Regions from separate parts of the Microbacterium sp. CIAB417 genome, predicted to be linked through region 2. Evidence: riboswitches for the same ligand, from Rfam matches in the RefSeq annotation. Region 2 holds a riboswitch; each other region holds the start of a gene.

Region 1 (5,442 bases), on a different contig from region 2:
CGTTCCGATCTGCGTTCGCGCACCGGCATGGTGCTGCAGGATCCGTGGCTGTTCGCCGGGTCGATCCTGGAGAACATCCGGTACGGCCGGGCGACGGCGACGGACGAGGAAGTGCTGGCGGCGGCGAAGGCCACCTACGTGGACCGCTTCGTGCACGCGCTGCCGGACGGTTACGAGACGGTCCTCGACGAGGACGCCTCGAACGTGTCGGCCGGTGAGCGCCAGCTGATCACCATCGCCAGGGCGTTCGTGTCGCAGCCGTCGATCCTCATCCTGGACGAGGCGACGAGCGCGGTCGACACCCGTACCGAGCTGCTGCTGCAGCACGCGATGGCGGCCCTCCGCCAGGGCCGGACCTCGTTCGTGATCGCGCACCGCCTGTCGACGATCCGCGATGCCGACCTCATCCTCGTGATGGAGCACGGCGACATCGTCGAGAAGGGCACGCACGACGAGCTCATCGCGGCGCAGGGCGCGTACTGGCGGCTGTACCAGTCGCAGTTCGAGCAGGCCGCGACCGACATCGACGCCGAGGAGGCGATGACCGCGTCCACTCCCGTGGTCGTCACCGGCGAGGCGGAGGATGCCGCGGAGGGCGAGCCCGTCGAATCCGAGTCCGAACAGGCCTGACCGCAGTCCGAAGAGGCCGCCACCCGGAGGGGTGGCGGCCTCTTCGCGTAAGGCGATCAGTCGGTGATGCCGAACAGCTCGAACGGGTGCGTGAGCCGCCACCACGCGCTCGGCGGCTCGATCTCCTCGGCGAGGACGACCGGCACCTCGACCGAGTCCAGCGGTCCCGTGACCGTCAGGGTGCCGACTGCGTCATCCGCCTCGGTGGCATCGCCGAGGTCGAACACGACCTCGGCGGTCGGCGCGGCCGAGTTCCACAGCACGACGGCCGCGTCGGCATCCGTCACGACGTCCGCACTCGCTCCCCACGGGGTGCTCACCTCGCCGACGACGGTCTCGGCGGCGACAGCGGGGCCCTGCGCCTGCAGCGCCGCCTCCACCTGCGCGTACAGCGCCCGGCTCGCCTCCAGACGCTCGTCGTCGCCGTCCTGACCGAGCACCGAGGCGTACAGGCGCACCGTGGTGTCGCCGACTGTGACGTCCTTGCCGCTGAGCAGGTTGTAGTCCCCGTCCAGCGATCCGGTCTTCACGCCGACGAATCCCGGCTCTCCGAGAAGCCCGTTCGAGTTCGTCACGAGACCCGCGCCGGGGAGCTCCACCGAGGCCGTTCCGACGATCTCCGCGAACACCGGATTCGCCATGGCGATCGACGCCAGCTTCGTCAGTGATGCGGGGGAGGCGACGTTCCCCTCGTTGCGGCCGGACGGCGTCACGATCGTGATGTCGCTGAGCCCCCGCGCGGCGAGCCACTGCTCGGCGGCGTCGGCGAAGGCGCTGTCCGATCCCCAGATCTCGTCCGAGAGCCGGTCGATGTAGTTGTTCGCCGACCCGAGCAGAACGCCCTGCAGCATCTGGTACTCCGTGAGCGTCCCGTCGACCGGAACGTCCAGCGCGGACTGGTCGTCGCGGCGGTACGACCAGTAGTCGAGCGTGTCTCCGTAGTCGAACGCGTACTCCGGCCCCTGCTCGCCCGGCTTCAGCGGTCGCTCCTCCAGCACCAGCATGACCGAGACGACCTTCGTCACGCTCGCGATCGGTGCCCGATCTCCGGTGGACGACGCCGTCCCGATGCCGTCCACGCTGATCGCGGCACTGCCGTCGGCGGGCCAGGTCACCGCGGCGGCCTCGGCCGCGACCGGTTCCACCGCGACGGCCTCGACCGTCGGCGGGAGCTCATGAAGCGGCCACAGCAGCGCCGTGGCGGAATAGGCGACGGCGAGCGCGACCAGGGTCCCCAGCGGAACCAGAATGCCCGGGCGCAGGATGCCGCGCCGCGGGGCGCCCACCAGGAGGTCGGGCCCGTCGTCGCGGTCGGTCGACGTGTCGATCGCAGCGGCCCCGCTCGCCGCGGCCACCGCGAGCGGATCGACCCAGAGCAGCGCGGTCGCGGGAGAGTTCTCGTCCGCCCAGGCGGCGGGACGCTCCATCGCGGTGTCCGCGGCCAGGAGAGCGGCGACCTCCGCGGTGTCGTCGTCGCGGGCGTCCGTGCCGGTCTCGGCCGCGCCGCCGACCTCCGCGTCGGAGACGATCACGGTCGCGGGTGTCTCGCCGGTCTCGGGATCGGACACGATGGCAGTCGCGGGTGCCTCGCTGGTCGCGGCGTCGGAATCCTGCGTCACGTCGATCGGGACCTCGATGCCGGTGCGGGGCGCCGCATCCGACGCGATCGCGGTCTCCGCATCCGCCGTGACGTCACTGCCGGCCTCGGACAGGACCCGGACATCGCCAGCGGGCGCCGCGGCGGTCGCGGCATCCGACGTCGCATCGGTCGCGGCGTCGTCATCGGTCAGGACTGCGGTCTCGGGATCCGTCAGGACTGCAGCGTCGGCATCCGTCAGGACCGCGGTCTCGGGATCCGGAACAGCGTCGGACCCGACGTCCGCGGCATCGCCCGCAGCCTGCTCGGACGCGGCTTCGGGTTCCGCGGATGCGCCGCTCGAACCGGTCGCCGCCCCGTCCACGATCATGCGCCGACGACGCTCCCGGCGCGTCAGGGCGCCGCCGCCGTCGGTCTGCTCGTCGAGGGTCACCCGCATACGCTACCGAATCCGCATGTGACTCCCCCGTATTGGCATCGGAGTAAGATCGTGCTCACAACCCACGGGAGTCCGGCGAGCCGGGCTGAGAGGAAGCGATCCGCGCTTCGACCGTCGAACCTGATCCGGATCATGCCGGCGCAGGGAGGAGAACAGATGAGTACGTCCACGCCCGCATCCGCTTCGAACGAAGCGTCCAGCGCATCCGCCGCAGCATCCGCCGGTGCGCATCCCTGGCGCTGGCGCGTCGTCGACATCGTCGTCGCCGCCGTCCTGGGGGTCGCGCTCGGCCTGGTGTTCTGGGGCTGGAACACGATCGGCTACGCCTGGTTCGGCGCCGCCGACGCGCTCACCCCCGGTCTCGGCGGGATCGCCGTGGGCATCTGGCTGCTCGGCGGCGTCGTCGGCGGGCTCGTCATCCGCAAGCCCGGAGCGGCCCTCGTCGTCGAGCTCGTCGCGGCCATCGTCTCGATGATGATCGGCAACGTGTGGGGCGTCTCAACCGTGCTCTCCGGCCTGGTGCAGGGCCTGGGTGCCGAGCTCGTCTTCGCGCTGTTCCTCTACCGTCGCTTCGGCATCGTCGTCGCCATGCTCGCCGGGGCGGGCGCGGGGGCCGCGGCCTGGATCTTCGAGCTCTTCTACGGCAGCTCGCCGAACATCCTGAAGTCGCTCGAGTTCAACACCATCTACCTCACCACCGTCGTGATCTCGGGCGCGATCCTGGCCGGCATCGTCGGTTGGCTGCTCGTGCGCGCTCTGGCCGTGACCGGTGCACTGAACCGCTTCGCGGCCGGGCGAGAGCTCGTCCGCGAAGTCTGAGGGCGGGATGAGTGCCGCCCGGCCGGCTCGGGTGCAGGCCACGGGCTGGGGATGGCGATACGCCGGCCGCAGGCTTCCGGCCGTGAGCGACGTCTCCTTCACGATCGAGCCGGGGGAGCGCGTGCTGCTGCTCGGCGCGTCCGGGGCGGGCAAGTCGACGCTGCTGGCCGGGATCGCCGGCGTCCTCGGCGACGCGGATGAGGGTGTGCGCACCGGGACCCTGCTGATCGACGGCGCCGCGCCGGAGTCCTCGCGCGGTCGAACCGGTCTGGTCCTGCAGGATCCGGATGCCGGGATCGTGCTGTCCACCGTGGCCGACGACGTCGCCTTCGGCTGCGAGAACCTCGGCGTTCCGGCATCCGAGATCCCCGGGCGCGTGTCGGAGGCGCTCGCCGCCGCCGGTCTCGATGTGCCGCTCGGCCGTCCGACCAAGGCGCTCTCGGGCGGACAGAAGCAGCGCCTGGTCCTCGCCGGTGCTCTCGCCATGCGCCCCGGCCTCCTGCTGCTGGACGAGCCGACCGCCAATCTGGATCCCGTCGGCGTGCAGGAGGTGCGAGCGAGCGTCGAGCGGGCCGTGGACGAGACCGGCGCCACCCTCGTCGTCGTCGAGCATCGCACGCCGGTCTGGGTCGACCTCATGACACGCGTGATCGTCCTCGCCGCCGACGGCGGGCTGCTGGCCGACGGCGCCCCCGCCCGCGTCTTCGCCGAGCACGGCCCGGCGCTCGCCGACGCGGGCGTGTGGGTGCCGGATGCCGGGATCGAGCTGCCCGCCCTGCCGGACGCCACCGGCGACGCCGTGCTGTCGGCGTCCGAGCTCACGATCGCGCGGGACGCGCGCAGCCCCGTCCAGAGCGGGCTGGACGTGCGCGTTCCTCGGGGAGCCGCGACCGTCGTCACGGGGGCGAACGGTGCGGGCAAGTCCACTCTCGCCCTCACCCTCGCCGGACTCATCCCCGAGCGGGACGGCGAAGTGCTCGCCGCGGAGGATCTGGCAGGACGTCGCGGGCGGCGACCCTTCCGGTGGTCCTCCCGCGAGCTCCTCACCCGCATCGGCACCGTCTTCCAGGAGCCTGAGCATCAGTTCCTCACGCAGACCCTGCGGGACGAGCTGGCGGTGGGCCCGAAGGCGCTGGGCTGGGATCGCGCGCGGACGGACGCCGTCGTCGACGCACTGCTCGAACGACTGGACCTCGCGCCCCTCGCCCTGGCGAACCCGTTCACGCTGTCCGGCGGCCAGAAGCGCCGGCTGTCCGTCGCGACGGTGCTCGCGGCATCCCCGGCGGTCATCGTCCTGGATGAGCCGACCTTCGGGCAGGACCGGAAGGGATGGATATCCCTCGTGTCCCTGCTGCAGGAGGAGATCGCCCGCGGGCGCTCGATCATCGCCGTCACGCACGACGAGGGTGTGACACAGCATCTCGGCGGGCACCGCATCGAGCTGGAGAGGCGGGTGGCCGCATGACCGGCACACTGCACGCGCTCCGCGCAGAGACCCGGGAGTCCCTCTGGCTGGACGGAGTGAACCCGGTGACGAAGCTCCTCCTCGCCCTCGTGCTGTCGGTGCCGCTGTTCGCCTCGATCGACGTGACCAGCGCGCTCGTGGCGATCGCCCTGCAGCTGCTGTGCCTGCCGCTGACCGGTCTGAGCCTCGGCACCGTCCTCCGGCGCCTGCTGCCCATCGCGATCTTCGCTCCGATCGCCGGGGTCAGTATGCTGCTGTACGCCGAACCCGCAGGCCGCGTCTACTGGACTTTCGGATTCGCGACCATCAGCGACGACTCGATCGCGCTGGCGGTCGCCGTGAGCCTGCGCGTGCTGGCGCTCGGCCTTCCGACCATCCTGCTCTTCGGTCGCACGGACCCGACCGAGCTCGCCGACGCGCTCTCGCAGGTCGCCCGGCTGCCCAGCCGGTTCGTGCTCGGCATCCTGGCGGGGACCCGCATGCTGGGACTCT
Region 2 (5,442 bases):
TGGACTTGAGGTCGGCCTGGACGCCGGCGCCGCCGGACGGGTCGCTGCCCGCGATGCTCAAGACCCGCGGCACACCGGCGGCGCGCCAGCGCCGCACGAACTCCGCTGCCGCGGTCCGCGGATCCTCGGCTGCGCACAGCGCGGAGACGACTGCGAGGCCGGCTGCTCCGGCATCCCGCAGCCGCTCGGTGTCCTCGATGCTCACCCCGCCGATCGCGACGCAGGGCAGCGGGCTCGCCAGCGCGAAGGACCGGAACCCCTCGATGCCCAGTGCCGGCGGGTGATCCGGTTTGGTCGTGGTCGGGCGGATCACACCGACGCCGAGGTAGTCCACGGTCCCCTCCGGCAGGGCCAGAACGGCATCGAGGTGCTCGGGCCTGTGGGCGGTGAGCCCGATCAGCGCCTCAGGTCCGAGCGCCTCACGAGCGCGGAGGACGGACACGTCTCCCTGCCCCAGATGCACGCCATCGATGCGCGCTCCCGCCGCCCGCGCCGCGAGCGCGGCCTCCACCCGGTCGTTCACCACGAGCAGGGCGCGTCCGTCGATGACACGGGACAGCTCGACGAGCTGCGCCGTCGTCTCGGCGTCCGTCGCCGTCTTGTCTCGCAGCTGCACGACGCGCACGCCTCCGGCGACGGCCTGACGGACGGTCTCGATGACGCCGCGACCGCCGCAGAGCGACGTGTCGGTGACGAGATACAGCGAGAGGTCCGGGGTCATCGGACGGCGCCTTCGACACGTGCGGCAGCAGCCACGTCGTCCGGCCGTACAGCCGCGAGCGCGTCGAGCAGTGCGACCGCGAAGCTCCCCGGCCCCCGTGAGGCACGCGCGGCGTTCTCCGCTGCGACCGTGTACACCAGACTCGCCGCCGCGACCGTCACCAACGGATCGCCGGTGCGCGCCGTCCCGAGGAATGCCGCCATCACCGCGCCGAGTGCGCATCCGCCGCCGGTCACCTTGGTGAGCAGCTCGTGTCCGTTCGCGATGCGCAGGACGCGCGCGCCGTCCGTGATGAGGTCGACCGGTCCGGAGACCGCGACGACGCCGCCGTGGCGTTCGGCGAGCGCGAATGCGGCGTCGGCCGCGGCATCCGTGCTGTCGATCGCATCCACACCGCGGCCGCCGACGGAGTGACCCGCGAGTGCCAGGATCTCCGACGCGTTGCCGCGGATCGCCGTGGGATTCTGCTCGGCGAGCTCTCGGGCGAGAGCGGTGCGCACCGGCAGCACGCCGATCGCGACGGGGTCGAGCACCCAGGGCGTGCCGGCGTCCACGGCGCCGCCGACGGCCTCGCGCGCGGCGTCGCGCTGCTCGGGCGTCGGCGTGCCGAGGTTGACCAGCACTCCCGAGGCGACGGATGCGAACATCCTGGACTCGCCGACGATGTCGACCATCGCCGGCGCAGCGCCGAGCGCCAGCAGCGCGTTCGCGGTGAACCCCGTCACCACTGCGTTCGTGATGCAGTGCGTGAGCGGCGGCGCCGCGCGCAGCGCATCGAGGAGAGCGCCGGCCTCCGTGACGAGGTCGGCTTCGGACGGTGGGCAGAGGCGATCGCTCACGCGACATCCCTTCGCTAGTACGAACTAGATCAGGTTCGACGGGTGTGTTCTCAGCCGCGGATGCGGCACCCCGTGTCACTGCCTCGCAGTCTAGCGAAGCGGTCGTTCAGGACGGCAGGTCCGCCAGTTCGGCGACCGTCCAGGACGGCTCAGGCCGCCAGCGCAACCACTCCGGCGCGAACGCCCAATGCCCCGCGTGGAAGGACGCGATGGCGGCCGCAGCGTGATCCTCGATCAGGGCGGCCTCCTCCGGTGCGATGCGTCCCTGCTCGACGGCCGCGACGAGTTCGTCCTCGTCCTTCATGTGGATCGTGCCGTCAGCCGTGATCCACACGTCCAGCACGTGATCGGACGAGTACGTCGCCCGATCCGTACGCTGGTGCGCGTTCTCGAGATTGACGTACCATCCGCCGAAGGTCCACTCGGAGCCGTCCGCCTCCTCCCAGAAGAGCCAGACCGACCACGGCAGGTCGGCCGGTGCGATCCGCAGGATGCCGTTGCCCCACCAGTCCTCGACGATGCGGGTGCGCGGCACGCGCCAGCGCTGGTCGAGCGGAACCGTGCGGATGCGACGGCCGTCCGGGGCGCCCATGCCTTCGAGCCTCGTTCCCACCCCCAGCCACGCGACGAGGCCTCGCTCGTCGTCGCGCACGACGCGCATCGGGGCGATGTTCGACGCTTCCCCGTCCTGCCAGCGCGGCTTGCGGTAGTGCCAGTCGATCTGCGCGCCGGGAGCGAGGAAGGGCGGGATGCCGAGGTCCCGCGCGCCTGCGGGGGCGGTCGGGGCGGTGGGCCGCAGGACGACGCCGGTCACTCGGCGTCCTCCCGCTCGAGAAGGTCGGCTGTCATGCCCCCATCCTGGCGCAGCTCGGCTCAGGGACGCGTCGACGCGACCAGCTCGGCCACCCGTGTCGCCGCCTCCGACAGACGCTCCGCGAACTCCGGGTCGGACTCCGCCCGCGCCGTCACGGCCTCGATGATGCGGGTGGCCGTGTCGGGCGTGGAGCCGGCGATCGTGAGGACCAGGTCGGCGCCGGCCTCGATCGCGGCCACCGCGTTCGCGACCGGGTCGGCGTAGGCCGGGTCGCCGGAGGACAGCAGCATTCCGAGATCGTCCGTCACGGCGACGCCCTCGAAACCGAGGTCGTCGCGCAGAATCGCGTACCACTCCGGCGACAGCGATGCCGGCAGGTCGGACACGCTCGTGTAGCGCAGGTGGCCCGTCATCACCAGCTCCGCCCCGGCGTCGATGCCGGCGGCGAACGGGATCGCGTCGTGCGTGCGCCAGTCGTCCAGGCTCATCGCCGTCGTGGGGATGGCGCGATGCGAGTCGCCCTCGGCAGCGCCGTGGCCGGGGAAGTGCTTGAGCGTGGTGGCGACGTACCCGCGCTCGGCCGCGACGATCGCCGCGACCCGATCGGCGACCGCCTGTGGGTCGGTTCCGTACGAGCGCTCGTGGATGAACGAGCCCTCGGATCTCGGGACATCGGCCACGACACCGAAGTTGACGTCGATCCCGGCCTGCGCCAGCATCCGCGCTCGGGAGGCGAACGCCGCCCGCGCCTCCGCGGGCGGGGCATCCTTCAGGGCCGATGCGGACGGAAGCTCGTCCCAGGGAACCCGCGCCACCACACCGCCCTCCTGATCGGTCGCGATGAGCGCGTCGTCCGAGGCGGAATGCACGGAGTCGGTGAGCGCGCGCAGCTGTTCCGGGGCGCCCGGGACGTTGTCGCCCATCAGGATCAGCCCGTCGGGGCCGCTCGCGACGTAGGCGGACAACGCGGCCGGGTCGGTGCCCCCGGCGTATCCCATGACCACGAGCGCCGCCTGCTCGCGCGCGGGCATGTCCGCGACCCGCTCGGCCGCCTTCTCGAGCGCGGTCATCGGGGCCGGTTCCGGCGTGGCCGACGGCTGCGTCGTCGGTCGCGTCGTGGTGCTCTCCGCGACGGGCGTCGTGTCCGGCGCGCAGCCGCTGAGACCGGCGCTGAGCGCCGCGACGACGACGGCCGCCCTCAGGCGCCTGCGGGTCGCGCGGGAGATCGTCATGCTTCCATCCTGCCCGCCTCCGGCTGAGCGATGGGCGGGAGCTCGACGCGACCGCGCTGCTCTTCTCAGCATCCGCGGCAGATGAATCGGCCGCGTCGGCGGGAATCAGCAGCGCGGTCCGCAGAGCCGCAAGGAATTCACTCCCGCAGCGTCGCGCCGAACCGTTCGCCGGCCAGCGCGACGCCGGCGAGCTTCGCCTCCGTGGCCTCGGCGGCGGTGAGCGTGCGGTCGGGAGCACGGAAGCGCAGCGCGAACGTGAGGCTCTTCGTCCCGTCCGGCAAGCCCTCGCCGCGGTAGTCGTCCACCAGCCGGAGGGATTCCAGCAGATCGCCGGCGCCCTCCACGAGGGTCTCGCGCAGGTCCCCGGCGGCGAGCGCCTCGGGAACGACGAGCGACACGTCCTGGGTGGCGGCGGGGAACGTCGACAGGCTCTCCGCGACGACCCGGTGACCGGCGAGCTCCAGGATGCCGTCGAGATCCAGCTCGAACACGACCGCGCGGCCTGGCAGGTCCGCGTCGGATGCCACGTCGGGGTGCAGTTCGCCGACGTAGCCGACCTCGGCTCCGCGCACGCTCAGTACGCCGGTGCGCCCCGGGTGAAGCGCTGCGCGCTGCCCCTGGACGACATCGATCTCGACGCCCGCGGCTGCCGCGATGACCTTCACGGCATCCAGCGCCTCGCTCAGACCGTACGGCTCGGCGGCGCGGCCCGGCTGGCGCGGCGTCACGTTGCCCGTGAACAGCGCTGCGACGTGGCGGCGCTGCGGCGGGATCGAGGCGTTGAGCGCCGCGAGCGTCTCGTCCGAGGGACGCACGCCGAGCGGCGGCACCTCGTCCGTCCCGTAGGCGACGCCCTCCTCCGGAAGGAACACGACACCGGTCTCGAAGATCGCGACGTCCGTCAGCCCGCGCGCGATGTTGCGATGCGCGGTCTGGAGCAGGCCGGGGATCAGCGAGCGGCGCAGGTACGGCGCCTGTCCGTCGAGAGCGTTCGCGAGCCGGATGCTGGGGACGTGCTCCCCGGTCGCGGACCCGTGCAGGTCGTTGTGCGCCTCGGTCGTGAACGGGAACGCCGGCGTCTCGACCAGACCTGCGGCGGCGAGCGCGTTGGCGACGCGGCGACGACCCAGCTGCAGCGCCGTGAGGCCGCTTCCGGACGGCGGCGTCGGCAACACAGAGGGGATGCGGTCCAGACCGTGGATGCGCGCGACCTCCTCGGCGAGCGACCACTTGTCCGTGAGGTCCGGTCGCCAGCTCGGCGGGATCACCTGCCAGCCGTCGGCGGTCTCGGTGACCTCGGCGCCGATCGTCTCCAGCGCTTCGGTGATCTCGGCATCCTCGTAGTCCACGCCGATGAGCCCGGGTACGAACTCGGCCGGCAGCGCGATGCCGGCGATCTCCACCTCGGCGTACAGCGCGCCGCCCGTGGTGTCGAGAGTGCCTCCGGCCAGTTCGACCATGAGGTCGGCGACCCGGCGCGCGGCCACGAACGGGATCAGCGGGTCCACGCCGCGCTCGAAGCGCTTGGACGCCTCGCTCGGCAGCTTGTGGCGGCGCGCCGTGCGGGCGATGGACACCGAGTCGAAGTTCGCGGCCTCGATGAGAACGTTGCGCGTCTCGCCGGACATCTCCGTCGTGCCGCCGCCCATGACGCCCGCCAGCCCGATCGGACCGGACTCGTCCGTGATGAGGAGGTCCTCGACGTGCAGCGCGCGCTCCTGACCGTCCAGCGTCGTCATCTTCTCGCCCGGCTGGGCACGGCGCACCGTGATCCCCCCGGAGAGCTTGTCGAGGTCGTACCCGTGGATCGGGTTGCCGAGCTCGAGCATGACGTAG
Region 3 (5,442 bases), on a different contig from region 2:
ATGAGAGAGCCGACGACCTCGCCCTGCTCACGTGCGTCGCCGAGGTCGAACGAGGTCGCCACCGACGCGGCGGAGCCGTTCCAGAGCACCACATCGGCGTCGGACGCGGTCACGATCGGAACGGTCGTGCCCCACCGCGTCTCCACCCGTCCGACCGTCGTGCCGGCCGCAACCGAGGGCCCCAGCTGCAGCTCCTGCTCGACCTGGGCGAACAGGGCGCGCGTGACCGCATCCCGCGTCTCGACGTCGGGCTGTCCGAGCGTCGCGGCGTAGATGCGCACGGTGGTGTCGCCGATCGTGACGTCCTTCGCGGCGAGCAGGTTGTAGGAGTCGAGAGTGCCGGTCTTGAGGCCGACGACGCCGGGGTCCGCGAGCAGGTTGTTCGTGTTCTCGACGAGACCCGCGCCCGGAAGCTCGACGGAGGGCGTGCGCACGATCTCGGCGATGACCGGGTCTGCCAACGCGCGCTTGGCGACCTCCAGGAGCGCCTCGGGGGTCGCCGTGTTCTCGGCCTCGATGCCGGCGGGGCCGGCGATCGTGATGCCCGCCAGGCCGTGGGCGGCGAGCCAGTCGTTGGCCGCCCGCGCGTAGACGGCGTTGTTGGGCCAGATGGTGTCGGCGAGGCGGTCGGCGTAGTTGTTCGCGGAGCCCATGAGCATGCCCTGCAGCATCTGGTACTCGCTGAGCGTTCCTCCCACAGGAACGTCCAGCGCCGATTCGCCGTTGCGGCGGTACGACCAGTATTCGCGCTCGTCGGCGGCGCTGAAGGCGAACTCCCTGCCTTGCTCGCCCGCGGCCAGGGGCATCTGGTCGAGGACGACCATCGCCGTCACGACCTTGGTGATGCTCGCGATCGACCGGGCATCGGCGCTGGACGCGATGGCCGAGCCCACGCCGTCGACCACAACGGCGGCGCTGCCCTCGCCCGGCCAGGCGCCGACGGCCGCTGCCGCGGGGGTGGGCTCGACGACGGACGCCTGCACGGTGGGGGCGATCGCATGCAGCGGCCAGAGGAGCGTGGTGCCGCAGTACGCCGCGATCACGGCGACGATCAGCCCGATCGGAACGAGCACCCCGGGGCGCCACGGGGTGCGGCGCGGGGCGCGGGCGAGCAGGTCTGCGGCGACGGGGGTGAACGATGCGGCGCCCGCGGCCTCGATCTGCGGAACCGCCCGGGACGCGTGGGTAACGGAGGTCTCATCGACCCAGCTCAGCGCCGTGGTCACGGGAGGCACGACCACCGGCACCGACGCGGTCGCATCCTGCGCGGGAGAGAAGGTGTGCTCCGATGTGTCGTCGAAGCTCGCGGCCGCGATCATCGCCGGAGTGGATGCCGCATCCGCCGGCACGCGCGGCACGTCGATCTGGAGGTCGTCGGGCGGCAGCGGCGCCTCGTCGACGGTCGGCTCGGCGCGTCCGCCGCGGCGCAGCGAACGCCGAGTGGGCGGGGTCGGGCCTGTCACGGTCACTCGCCTACGGTAGCGCGAGCTGCGGGTCTATACTCGGCACGTCAACCACGGGAGTCCGGTGAGCCGGGCTGAGAGGAAGCGGATCCACGCTTCGACCGTCGAACCTGATCCGGATCATGCCGGCGCAGGAAGGAGCATCAATGCACACGTCCACGTCCACATCCGCTCGTCCTTCTCTCACCTCCCGGTGGCGCTGGCGGGTCGTCGACATCGTCGTCGCCAGCGTGATCGGTGTCGCCGCCGGCGTCATCTTCTGGGTCTGGGGCCAGGCCTGGACGCCGCTGAGCACGGCGCTCGCGTTCCTGCCGGGGCTCGAGGGCCTGCTCGCCGGGGGCTGGCTGTTCGCGGGTGTGCTCACGGGGCTCATCATCCGCAAGCCCGGCGCGGCGCTGTACGGCGAGATCGTCGCCGCGGTCGTCTCCATGGCGCTCGGCACGCAGTGGGGCTTCACGACCTTCATCTGGGGCGTCGTGCAGGGGGTGGGTGCCGAACTCGGCTTCGCGCTGTTCGCCTACGCGAACTACCGGCTCTGGGTCGCCCTCGTCTCGGGTGCGCTCACGGGACTGGCCGTGGCGCTGCTCGACACCAACTTCTCCTCCATCGCGGCGTACGACGCCGGCCCCCGCGCGATCTACTTCGTCTCGGCGATCGTCTCGGGCATCCTCATCGCGGGGCTCGTCTCGTGGCTGATCGCTCGTGCGCTCGCCGCGACGGGAGCGCTCGACCGGTTCGCCTCCGGACGTCAGGCGCGCATCGTCGAAGCCGCCGACGCGGCGTGACGCTCGGCGCGCGGGTCGTCGCCCGCGGGTGGGGGTGGCGGCACGCCGGCCGCAGGCGCTGGGCCGTCGCCGACATCGATCTGACGATTGAGCCCGGTGAGCGGGTGCTGCTGCTGGGAGCGAGCGGTGCGGGAAAGTCGACGCTGCTGCGCGCCTTCGCCGGCGTGCTGGGCGGCGACGAGGACGGCGAGGCCACGGGAGAGCTGACCGTCGACGGCCAGCCCCCCGCATCCGTCCGCGGCGTCGCGGGCATGGTGCTGCAGGACCCCGACGCGCAGGTGATCCTCGCCCGCGTCGGCGACGACGTCGCGTTCGGCTGCGAGAACCTCGGGGTACCCGCCGGCGACATCTGGCCGCGAGTCGGTGAAGCGCTGGATGCGGTGGGGCTGTCGGTGCCGCTCGACCACCCCACGTCCGCCCTGTCGGGCGGACAGAAGCAGCGGCTCGCGCTCGCCGGTGCGCTGGCCATGCGCCCGAAGCTCCTGCTGCTCGACGAGCCGACGGCCAACCTCGATCCCGACGGCGCTCGACAGGTGCGGGATGCGGTCGCCGCGGTCGCCGCCCGCACCGGGGCGACGCTCGTCGTCGTCGAGCACCGCGTCGACCTGTGGGCCGATCTCGTCGACCGCGTCGTCGTGCTCGCGCCCGAGGGCGGGGTGCTGGCGGACGGCGTTCCCGCCGACGTCTTCGCCGCGGCCTCAGACGCCCTCACGCAGGCCGGGGTCTGGGTGCCGGGAGTGCCGGTGCAGACCACCCGGCGCCCGCGCACCGCCGAGGCGTCACCGCTCGTGATCGGCGCCGGCCTCGCGGTCGGGCGGCGGCGGATCGGACGCCGCGAGGCGCTCGCCGCCGCATCCGGGATCGACGTGCAGCTGAGCGCGGGGCGGGCGCTCGCGATCACGGGAGCCAACGGCGCCGGCAAGTCCACGCTCGCCCTCACCCTGGCGGGGTTGCTGCCGCCGATCGGCGGCGAGGTACGCGCGGCGGATGCGTTGGCCGCCGGCGTCGGATCCGACCCCTCGCGCTGGCGCGCCGCGCAGTTGCTCACCCGCATCGGCACCGTCTTCCAGGTGCCCGAGCATCAGCTGCTCACCGCGCGGGTGCGCGACGAGCTCGCCGTCGGTCCTCGCGCGCTGGGGCTCTCCGAGGCGGAGGTCGCCGCGCGGATCGATCCGCTGCTCGAGCGCCTGCGCCTGGGACGCCTCGCCGAGGTGAACCCCTTCACGCTCTCCGGCGGGGAGAAGCGCCGGTTGACGGTCGCGGCGGTTCTCGCGACCGCGCCCCGCGTCATCCTGCTCGACGAACCGACCTACGGGCAGGACGCGCGCACCTGGCGGGAGCTCGCGGACCTGATCGACGAGCTCCGCGCCGACGGCACCGCGATCGGCTTCGTCTCGCACGATCCCGCCCTCGTCGAGGCGCTCGCCGACGACGAGCTGCGGCTGGGTCGGGCCTCATGAGCCTGTTCGCGATCGACGCCTCGGCCAGTCCGTTGGGCCGGATCAACCCGGTCGCCAAACTCGTCGCGACCCTCGTCGTCTCGGTCACCCTGCTGCTCTCGATCGACCCGGTCTCGGCAGCCGTCACTCTCGCCGCCACGCTCGTGCTCCTCGCCTTCTCGCGGCTGCGGGCGCGCGAGCTCTGGCTGCGCGTGTGGCCGATCGGAGTCGCGGCACTCATCGGCGGTGCCGCCACCGTGCTGTACGGCCGGCCCTCCGGCGCGGTGTTCTTCGAGTGGGGGCTCGTGCGTGTCAGCGAGGGATCCCTCTCGCTCGCAGCCGCCATCGTGCTGAGGGTGCTGGCGATCGCGCTGCCGTCGGTCGTCCTCTTCATCACGACCGATCCGACCGACCTCGCCGACGGTCTCGCCCAACTGCTGCGCCTGCCCGCCCGCTTCGTGCTCGGTGCGCTCGCGGGCCTGCGCCTGGTGGGGCTGCTCGTCGACGACTGGCGCGAGCTCGCGCTGGCGCGGCGGGCGCGCGGGGTGGCCGACCGCGGCCGCATCCGCCGCTTCCTCGGTCAGGCGTTCGCCCTCTTCGTGCTCTCCATCCGCCGCGGCACGAAGCTCGCGACGGCGATGGAGGCCCGCGGCTTCGGGTCGGACGCACCGCGTACGTGGGCTCGGCCGTCGCGGCTGGGCTGGCGCGACGCGGTGCTGCTCGCCCTCGCGGCGGTGATCGCCGCCGCATCCGTGACCGCCGCGGTGCTCGCCGGCACCTGGACCCTCGTCTTCGCCCTCTGACGCTTCCGGGCTCCGCCCGCTGTTCGCCTGCCTGAGATCGAGCCGCCGGCCTCGATCTCAGACAGGCGAACAGTCACCCCGCCTGCTCCCCTGTCACAGATCGAGCGCTGCGCGTCGATCTGTGACAGGGGAGCGAGAGTGTGGCCGGGCGAACGGGCCGGGGGCGGGCGGGCGGGGGGCAGGGTGAGCGGGTCCGCGGAGCCGAAGCGGGGGTGGCGCGTGACGGTGGGACCCGGTGCCGCGTAGGGTGGAACCCGATACCGACGTACGAAGGAGAACGTATGGATGTCGCGGGTGCATCCGCGCTGGTCACGGGCGGCGCGAGCGGACTCGGCTGGGCCACGGCGCAGCGACTCGCCGCCGACGGGGCGCACGTCGTGCTCGTCGATCTGCCGTCCTCGGCGGGTGAGGAACGCGCGGCCGAGCTGGGCGGCACGTTCGCCGCGGCAGACGTCACGAGTCCGGAGCCGATTGCGGATGCGGTCGCCGCCGCATCCGCCGTCGCGCCCCTTCGCGTGGTCGTCAACTGCGCCGGCATCGCCCCGCCGGCCAAGGTGCTGGATCGTGAGGGCGCCCCGACACCGCTCGCCGACTTCGAGAAGCTCGTGCGCGTGAACCTCGTCGGCACCTACAACGTCATCGCCCAGTCAGCAGCCGCCATCGCCCGCACCGAGCCGGCCGCGGGCGGTGACCGAGGCGTCATCGTGAACACGGCGTCGGTCGCCGCGTTCGACGGGCAGATCGGGCAGCCGGCGTACTCCGCGTCCAAGGGCGGCGTGCACGCGATGACCCTGCCGATCGCCCGCGAACTCGCCCGCCATGCGATCCGGGTCGTCACGATCGCGCCGGGCATCATGGAGACGCCGATGCTCGCGGGTCTGCCGCAGCCCGCGCAGGACTCGCTCGGTCAGCAGGTGCCGTACCCCGCCCGCCTCGGACGGCCCGACGAGTA
Region 4 (5,442 bases), on a different contig from region 2:
CTCGCCGAGGTACAGCGCATCCTGGGCGAGGTAGCCGAGGAACGCGCTCCGCTCGAGCGTGCCGTCGCCCAGCCCCCGCACGAACGGCAGGTCGTCGATCTCCGCACGGATGCCGGCGATGTCCTCCCACCACCCAGTCTCGACCTCGTGCGCGGTCGGCCGGGTGTGAAGACCGCCGCGTTCCCAGAGCCCGGCGAAGTGGCTGATCGGACCGTTGCCCGAGCCGACCTCGAGCTCCGCGCCGTGACGGATGCTTTCGGCGAGCCACCTCTTCGACTCCGCCGTCGCCTGCGCCCACTCGCCGGTGGCCGCCGCGCGCGTCGCCACCGCCGATGAGAGCGAGCAGCCCGTGCCGTGCGTGTTCCGGGTGCGGATGCGGGTACCGGCGAACTCGGTGACGGCGACGCGACCGTCGATCATCTCCACGAGCGCATCCGGCAGCCGCTCCCCCGACAGGTGACCGCCCTTGGCGAGCACGCGCACGCCGTGCGCACGAGCCACGGCACTCGCCTGCGCGAGCACGTCGGTCCACGCCGAGGCCTCGGGTGCGCCCGCGAGGATCGCGAGCTCGGGGATGTTCGGGGTCACGAGGTCGACGTGCGGCAGCAGCCGCCGGAGGGCATCCTCCGCATCCGCGTCCAGCAGACGATCGCCGCTCGTCGCGACCATCACCGGATCCAGCACGACGACCGGCGGGCGGATGCGGCCGAGCCAGGCCGCGACCGTCTCGATCACCTCGACGGTGGCGAGCATGCCGATCTTCACCGCATCGATCCGCACATCGTCGGAGACGGCGTCGAGCTGCTCGGCGAGGAACGCGACGGGCGGCACGTGCACCGAACGCACGCCGTGCGTGTTCTGCGCGACGAGGGCGGTGACGACGGCCATGCCGTAACCGCCGTTCGCGGCGATGCTCTTGAGGTCCGCCTGGATGCCGGCACCTCCCGTCGGATCGGTTCCCGCGATGCTCAGCACCCGCACAACGGCGCGCGCGGCACTCATGCCGCATCCCATGCCGCGCGCAGCATACGGGCGGCACCTCCGGGGTCACTCGCACCGCAGATCGCCGAGACCACGGCCGCGCCCGCCGCACCTGCTCGCCGCAGCGGGCCCAGATCGGCGGCGGTGACACCGCCGATCGCCACCGCGGGAAGGGCGCTCGCCGCGACCAGCCGGGCGAGCCTCTCGTGGCCCAACGGTGGCGGCGCATCGCGCTTCGTGGCGGTCGCGTGAAGGGCACCGATGCCGACGTAGTCCACGACACTACTGTCGGATGCGGAAGCCAGCTGCTCCGGCGTGGCGGCGCTCAGGCCGACGATCGCGTCGTCGCCGACCAGTGTGCGCACCGCCTCCGGCGGAAGATCGCTCTGCCCCACGTGCACTCCCGACACGCGCGCGCCCGCCTGGCGAGCCGCGAGGAAGACGTCCACGCGGTCGTTGACGAGCAGCGCGACGCCGTCGGGCAGCACGGCCGACACCCTCGTCACCGTGTCGAGGAAGCGACGTGCGGAGGCGTCCTTCTCGCGCAGCTGCACTGCCGTGACGCCGTTCGCCGTCGCCTGGCGCACCACCTCGACGATGTCGTGGCCCGCCGCCGCGGCGATGCCTGCATCCGTCACGAGGTACAGCGAGAGGTCGGCGTTCACGAGATTACCGCCCGGTGGCGAAGTGTGTCGGCGTCGAGGCCGGCGAGGGCATCGAGGAACGCGACGGCGAAACCTCCGGGTCCCCCGGAGCGCTCAGCGGCGAGCTCTGCGGCGACGTTGTAGACCGTGACCGCGGCAGTCACCGCCGCGAAGCGATCCTTGTCGACGCCCGCGAACGCCGCCATGACCGCACCGAGAGCGCATCCGCCACCGGTCACCCGCGTCAGCAATGCGTCGCCGTTACCGAGTCGTGCCTCGCGGGCGCCGTCCGTGACCACGTCGACCACGCCGGAGACGGCGACGATGGCGCCGGTGGCATGTGCGATGCGCCGGGCGGCGGCGACCGCATCCTCGACGGCGTCGGTCGCGTCGACTCCGCGGCCGCCGGCGCCCGAGCCGTCGAGGGCGAGGATCTCGGATGCGTTGCCGCGCACGACGCTCGGCGCCGCCGCGACGAGCTCGGCGGCGAGTGCGGTGCGCACCGGCAGGACGCCGATCGCCACGGGGTCGAGCACCCAGGGAGTACCCGCGTCCTGAGCGGCCGCCACGGCCTCGCGCATCGCCTCCCGCTGCTCTGCGCCGGGTGTGCCGAGATTGACCAGGACGCCCGAGGCGATGCGCGCGAACGGCCCCGCCTCGTCCGGGATGTCGACCATCGCCGGAGCCGCCCCGAGGGCGAGGAGGACGTTGGCGGTGAAGCCGGTGACCACCGCGTTGGTCAGACACTGCACGAGCGGGCCTTGCTGCCGCACCGTCTCCCAGGCCCGGATGGTGGATTCGATCAGGTTCTCTGGCGCGCGCGTCATGTGCGACATCCCTCCGCTCGTACTGACGAGATCAGGTTCGACGGGTGTGATCTCAGCCCCGCAGGGCACCCCGTGTCGTATGTGTGGGTTCAGGTTAGCGGACGGCCCGGACCGCGAGGCGCCTCGATCACACCGCGTCCGTGAGGCTCGTCAGCCGGTTGTCGATCCTGCCATCGACCACGGTGACGAGCTCGTCCAGCGCCTCGCGGTGCACGAGGTCGTGGGTGACGAGGAGGGTGGCGATGTCGCGCTCGTGCGTGAGGTCCGCGATGAGCTGCATGATCCCCGCCCCGCGTTCCTGATCGAGGGCACTGGTCGGCTCATCGACGAGCAGGACTTCCGGCTCGTGCACGAGTCCGCGGGTCATGGTGGGTGGCGATCGCGTTGAGCGCTCGGATGCGCTCGACGTACCGCTCGTCGAGAGCGATGAGCCGTACACCGTCGATGTCCGGGCCGCCGCCGGAGCGTGTGACAACGGCCACGGCGGAACCCTGCTCCGCGGCCCGGCGCGCCACCGCCGACCCCACCGGCCCCGCTCCGACCACGACCATCCGCTGGGATTGCATGGTGTGAGCATGCCAGGAGCGATGGCGGGGAAGGTGACGCAGGGGCGTCCGTCCCGTGAAGAGTTCACGGCTGCCCGGCGCACGTCGTCGTCGATCGGTGGCCCTCGACGCCGCTGCTACGGTGGCGTCATGAGCACTTCCCCCTCGCCGGGACAAGCGATCAAGGTCGGAGTCGTGGGCGACGTCGATGAGGATGCCGCGCTCGTCGTGCCGCGTGCCACGGCCGGCACCCTGGATGACATCGCCGTGATCTTCAGCGCCGGTCGCTACTACGCGATCGACAACACCTGTACGCATGAGCAGACCTCCCTCGCGCAGGGCTGGATAGAGAACGGATGCGTCGAGTGCCCTCTGCATGCGGCGACGTTCCGTCTCGCCGACGGTGCGGCCCTCACCCAACCCGCGACGCGGGGCGTCGGCGTCCACACCGTCGAGGTGGTCGGAGACGAGCTGATGCTCACGCCGAATCCCGAGCGCCTGGCGTGAGCGCGCCGCGGCGAGTCCTCATCGCCGGCGGAGGGATCGCGGGGTGGACGGTGGCGTCCACCCTTCGGGACCGCGGCTTCGACGGTGAGATCGTCATCGTCGAACGGGAGGCGGCCTGCTACGACCGGCCCCCGCTCTCCAAGACGGTCCTCGTCGACGGCGCCCCCTTGTCGTCGCTCGCCTTCGCCGCCCCGGAGGCCCTCGCGCAGGCGTCGATCGAGGTTCGCGCCGGACGTACCGTCGTGGCCCTCGACGCCGCCGCCCGCACACTCCGGCTCGACGACGGCGCCCTCCTCGCCGGAGACGTGATCGTGCTCGCGACGGGCACCGCCGCCCGACCTGCGGCCTTCCCCGGCGGCACCCTGCCGGGCATCCTGTCACTGCAGACCTACGCCGATGCCCGAGCCCTCCATGCGCTGAAGGGACGTCGCATCGCCGTGGTGGGCGCGGGGCTCATCGGGGCCGAGGCCACCGCGGCGCTGCGGACCGCCGGCTCAGAGGTCACCCTCATCGATCCCTCCGCGGTCCCCGGCACACGCGCCTTCGGCCCGACGATGGCCGCACACCTGCACGCCATGCACGGCGCCGCGGGTGTCGACACCCGTCGCGACACCGTGGCCGGCGTCGTCCCCACGGGCGGGGCATTGCGTGTCGACCTCACCGGGGGCGACGCCGTCGAGGTCGACGGTGTGCTCGTGGCCACCGGTGTCGTGACCGATCCGATCGTCGCGCGGGAGGCCGGGCTCGACGTGGATGAGGGAATCGTCGTCCAGGACGGCGGCCTGACGTCGGCGTCGGGCATCTACGCCGTGGGCGACGTCGCCCGGCGGTGGAAGGACGGCGTGCTCCGTCCCGGCAGCGGGCACTGGGATGCGGCTCGGGCGGACGGCCAGGATGTCGCCGACGCCATCCTGGGCCTTCCGCCCGTGGGTCGCGGTGCCGACTGGTTCTGGTCGGACCGCTACGGACATCACGTCGAGGTCGTCGGCGCCCTGGCGGGCACGGCGCGCGAGGTCGTGCGCCCGGGACTGCACCCGACCGTCTTCGTCGTGGACGGCGATCGCCTCGTCGGCGCCGTCAGCGTGGATGATCCCCTGGCGGTGCGGGCCGCGCGGCGGTTGATCGACCGCCGCACGCCCGTCGTCGCCGATCAGCTGGTCGACCCGGCCGTCCCGGTGCGATCCCTCCTCCCGCACGCCTGACGGCGCGCCGCGGCCTCACGCCGCGGCGACGGGCTTCTTCGCCCTCACCTTCCGATACGGGGCCGCGATCGTCTCCCCGATCGCCTGCGCGATGAGCTGCTCGGCGGTCTGGTTCTTGCGGGAGAGCTTCGCGATCCACTTGGTGAAACGCGCGCCGCGGGCGAACTCCTTCTCGCTGCGGTCCTCGACGGCGAAGAAGTACCGTGCCTCCAGGGGAAGAAGCGACAGGACGCCGTTCAGCACCCGCCGCGTCGCCCACTTCGCCACCGGCCCCTTCACGTCGGGGTGCCGCAACGAGTGGCCGGCGAGCGCGGCGAAGATCGTCAGCGACTTCTTCGGCAGCTCCGTCCGGATGTAGCTGTCGAGCTCGGCGAACGTCCCGAAGTACGGGCCGGGCACGTGCAGCTTCTGCGCACCGATGCGGGATTCCACGACCACCCGATCGGCATCCGCCGTCGACAGGCCGGGACCGAATTCCTGGTACCCGCGCACCGCCGACCAGATGTAGGTCCACCAGGTCCACCGCTGCCATTCCGGCTGCTTGGCGCTGACGACCTCGCCCGTTTCGGGATTCGTCCAGCTCGCACGCTCGTGCAGCATGTCGACGTGGGCGGCTGCGGCATCCGCGTGCGCCTTGTCCGCGTAGATCGAATCGCGGAGGTACGCCGACGTGCGGTCGAAACGGGCCGCCATCGCCTCCGGTCCTTCTGACGTGAGCGAGACCCGTTCGAAGTGG

What was found. A riboswitch is a leader RNA that binds a small molecule or an ion and turns the genes downstream of it on or off. The one in region 2 is predicted to bind thiamine pyrophosphate.
Region 1: another riboswitch for thiamine pyrophosphate. It lies ahead of KYX17_RS21415 (ECF transporter S component); the one in region 2 lies ahead of thiM (hydroxyethylthiazole kinase).
Region 3: another riboswitch for thiamine pyrophosphate. It lies ahead of KYX17_RS08700 (ECF transporter S component); the one in region 2 lies ahead of thiM (hydroxyethylthiazole kinase).
Region 4: another riboswitch for thiamine pyrophosphate. It lies ahead of thiM (hydroxyethylthiazole kinase); the one in region 2 lies ahead of thiM (hydroxyethylthiazole kinase).

Annotation. Positions count from the first base shown of each region.
Region 1 is NZ_JAHZUT010000005.1:114,108-119,549, forward strand. It holds gene KYX17_RS21405 (ABC transporter ATP-binding protein) at 1-630, shown strand, start outside; gene KYX17_RS31875 (D-alanyl-D-alanine carboxypeptidase family protein) at 687-2,660, opposite strand; TPP riboswitch at 2,721-2,830, shown strand; gene KYX17_RS21415 (ECF transporter S component) at 2,823-3,485, shown strand; gene KYX17_RS21420 (ABC transporter ATP-binding protein) at 3,493-4,950, shown strand; gene KYX17_RS21425 (energy-coupling factor transporter transmembrane protein EcfT) at 4,947-5,442, shown strand, end outside.
Region 2 is NZ_JAHZUT010000011.1:119,914-125,355, reverse strand. It holds gene KYX17_RS28735 (bifunctional hydroxymethylpyrimidine kinase/phosphomethylpyrimidine kinase) at 1-721, opposite strand, end outside; gene thiM (hydroxyethylthiazole kinase) at 718-1,560, opposite strand; TPP riboswitch at 1,550-1,643, opposite strand; gene KYX17_RS28725 (DUF402 domain-containing protein) at 1,667-2,374, opposite strand; gene KYX17_RS28720 (glycoside hydrolase family 3 N-terminal domain-containing protein) at 2,434-3,606, opposite strand; gene pheT (phenylalanine--tRNA ligase subunit beta) at 3,744-5,442, opposite strand, start outside.
Region 3 is NZ_JAHZUT010000002.1:406,073-411,514, forward strand. It holds gene KYX17_RS08695 (D-alanyl-D-alanine carboxypeptidase) at 1-1,469, opposite strand, end outside; TPP riboswitch at 1,507-1,617, shown strand; gene KYX17_RS08700 (ECF transporter S component) at 1,610-2,248, shown strand; gene KYX17_RS08705 (ABC transporter ATP-binding protein) at 2,245-3,708, shown strand; gene KYX17_RS08710 (energy-coupling factor transporter transmembrane protein EcfT) at 3,705-4,490, shown strand; gene KYX17_RS08715 (SDR family NAD(P)-dependent oxidoreductase) at 4,772-5,442, shown strand, end outside.
Region 4 is NZ_JAHZUT010000003.1:1,001,328-1,006,769, forward strand. It holds gene thiD (bifunctional hydroxymethylpyrimidine kinase/phosphomethylpyrimidine kinase) at 1-1,002, opposite strand, end outside; gene thiE (thiamine phosphate synthase) at 999-1,646, opposite strand; gene thiM (hydroxyethylthiazole kinase) at 1,643-2,452, opposite strand; TPP riboswitch at 2,444-2,535, opposite strand; partial or broken gene KYX17_RS17235 (ABC transporter ATP-binding protein) at 2,580-2,813, opposite strand; gene KYX17_RS17240 (Rieske 2Fe-2S domain-containing protein) at 3,148-3,504, shown strand; gene KYX17_RS31835 (FAD-dependent oxidoreductase) at 3,501-4,706, shown strand; gene KYX17_RS17250 (oxygenase MpaB family protein) at 4,722-5,442, opposite strand, start outside.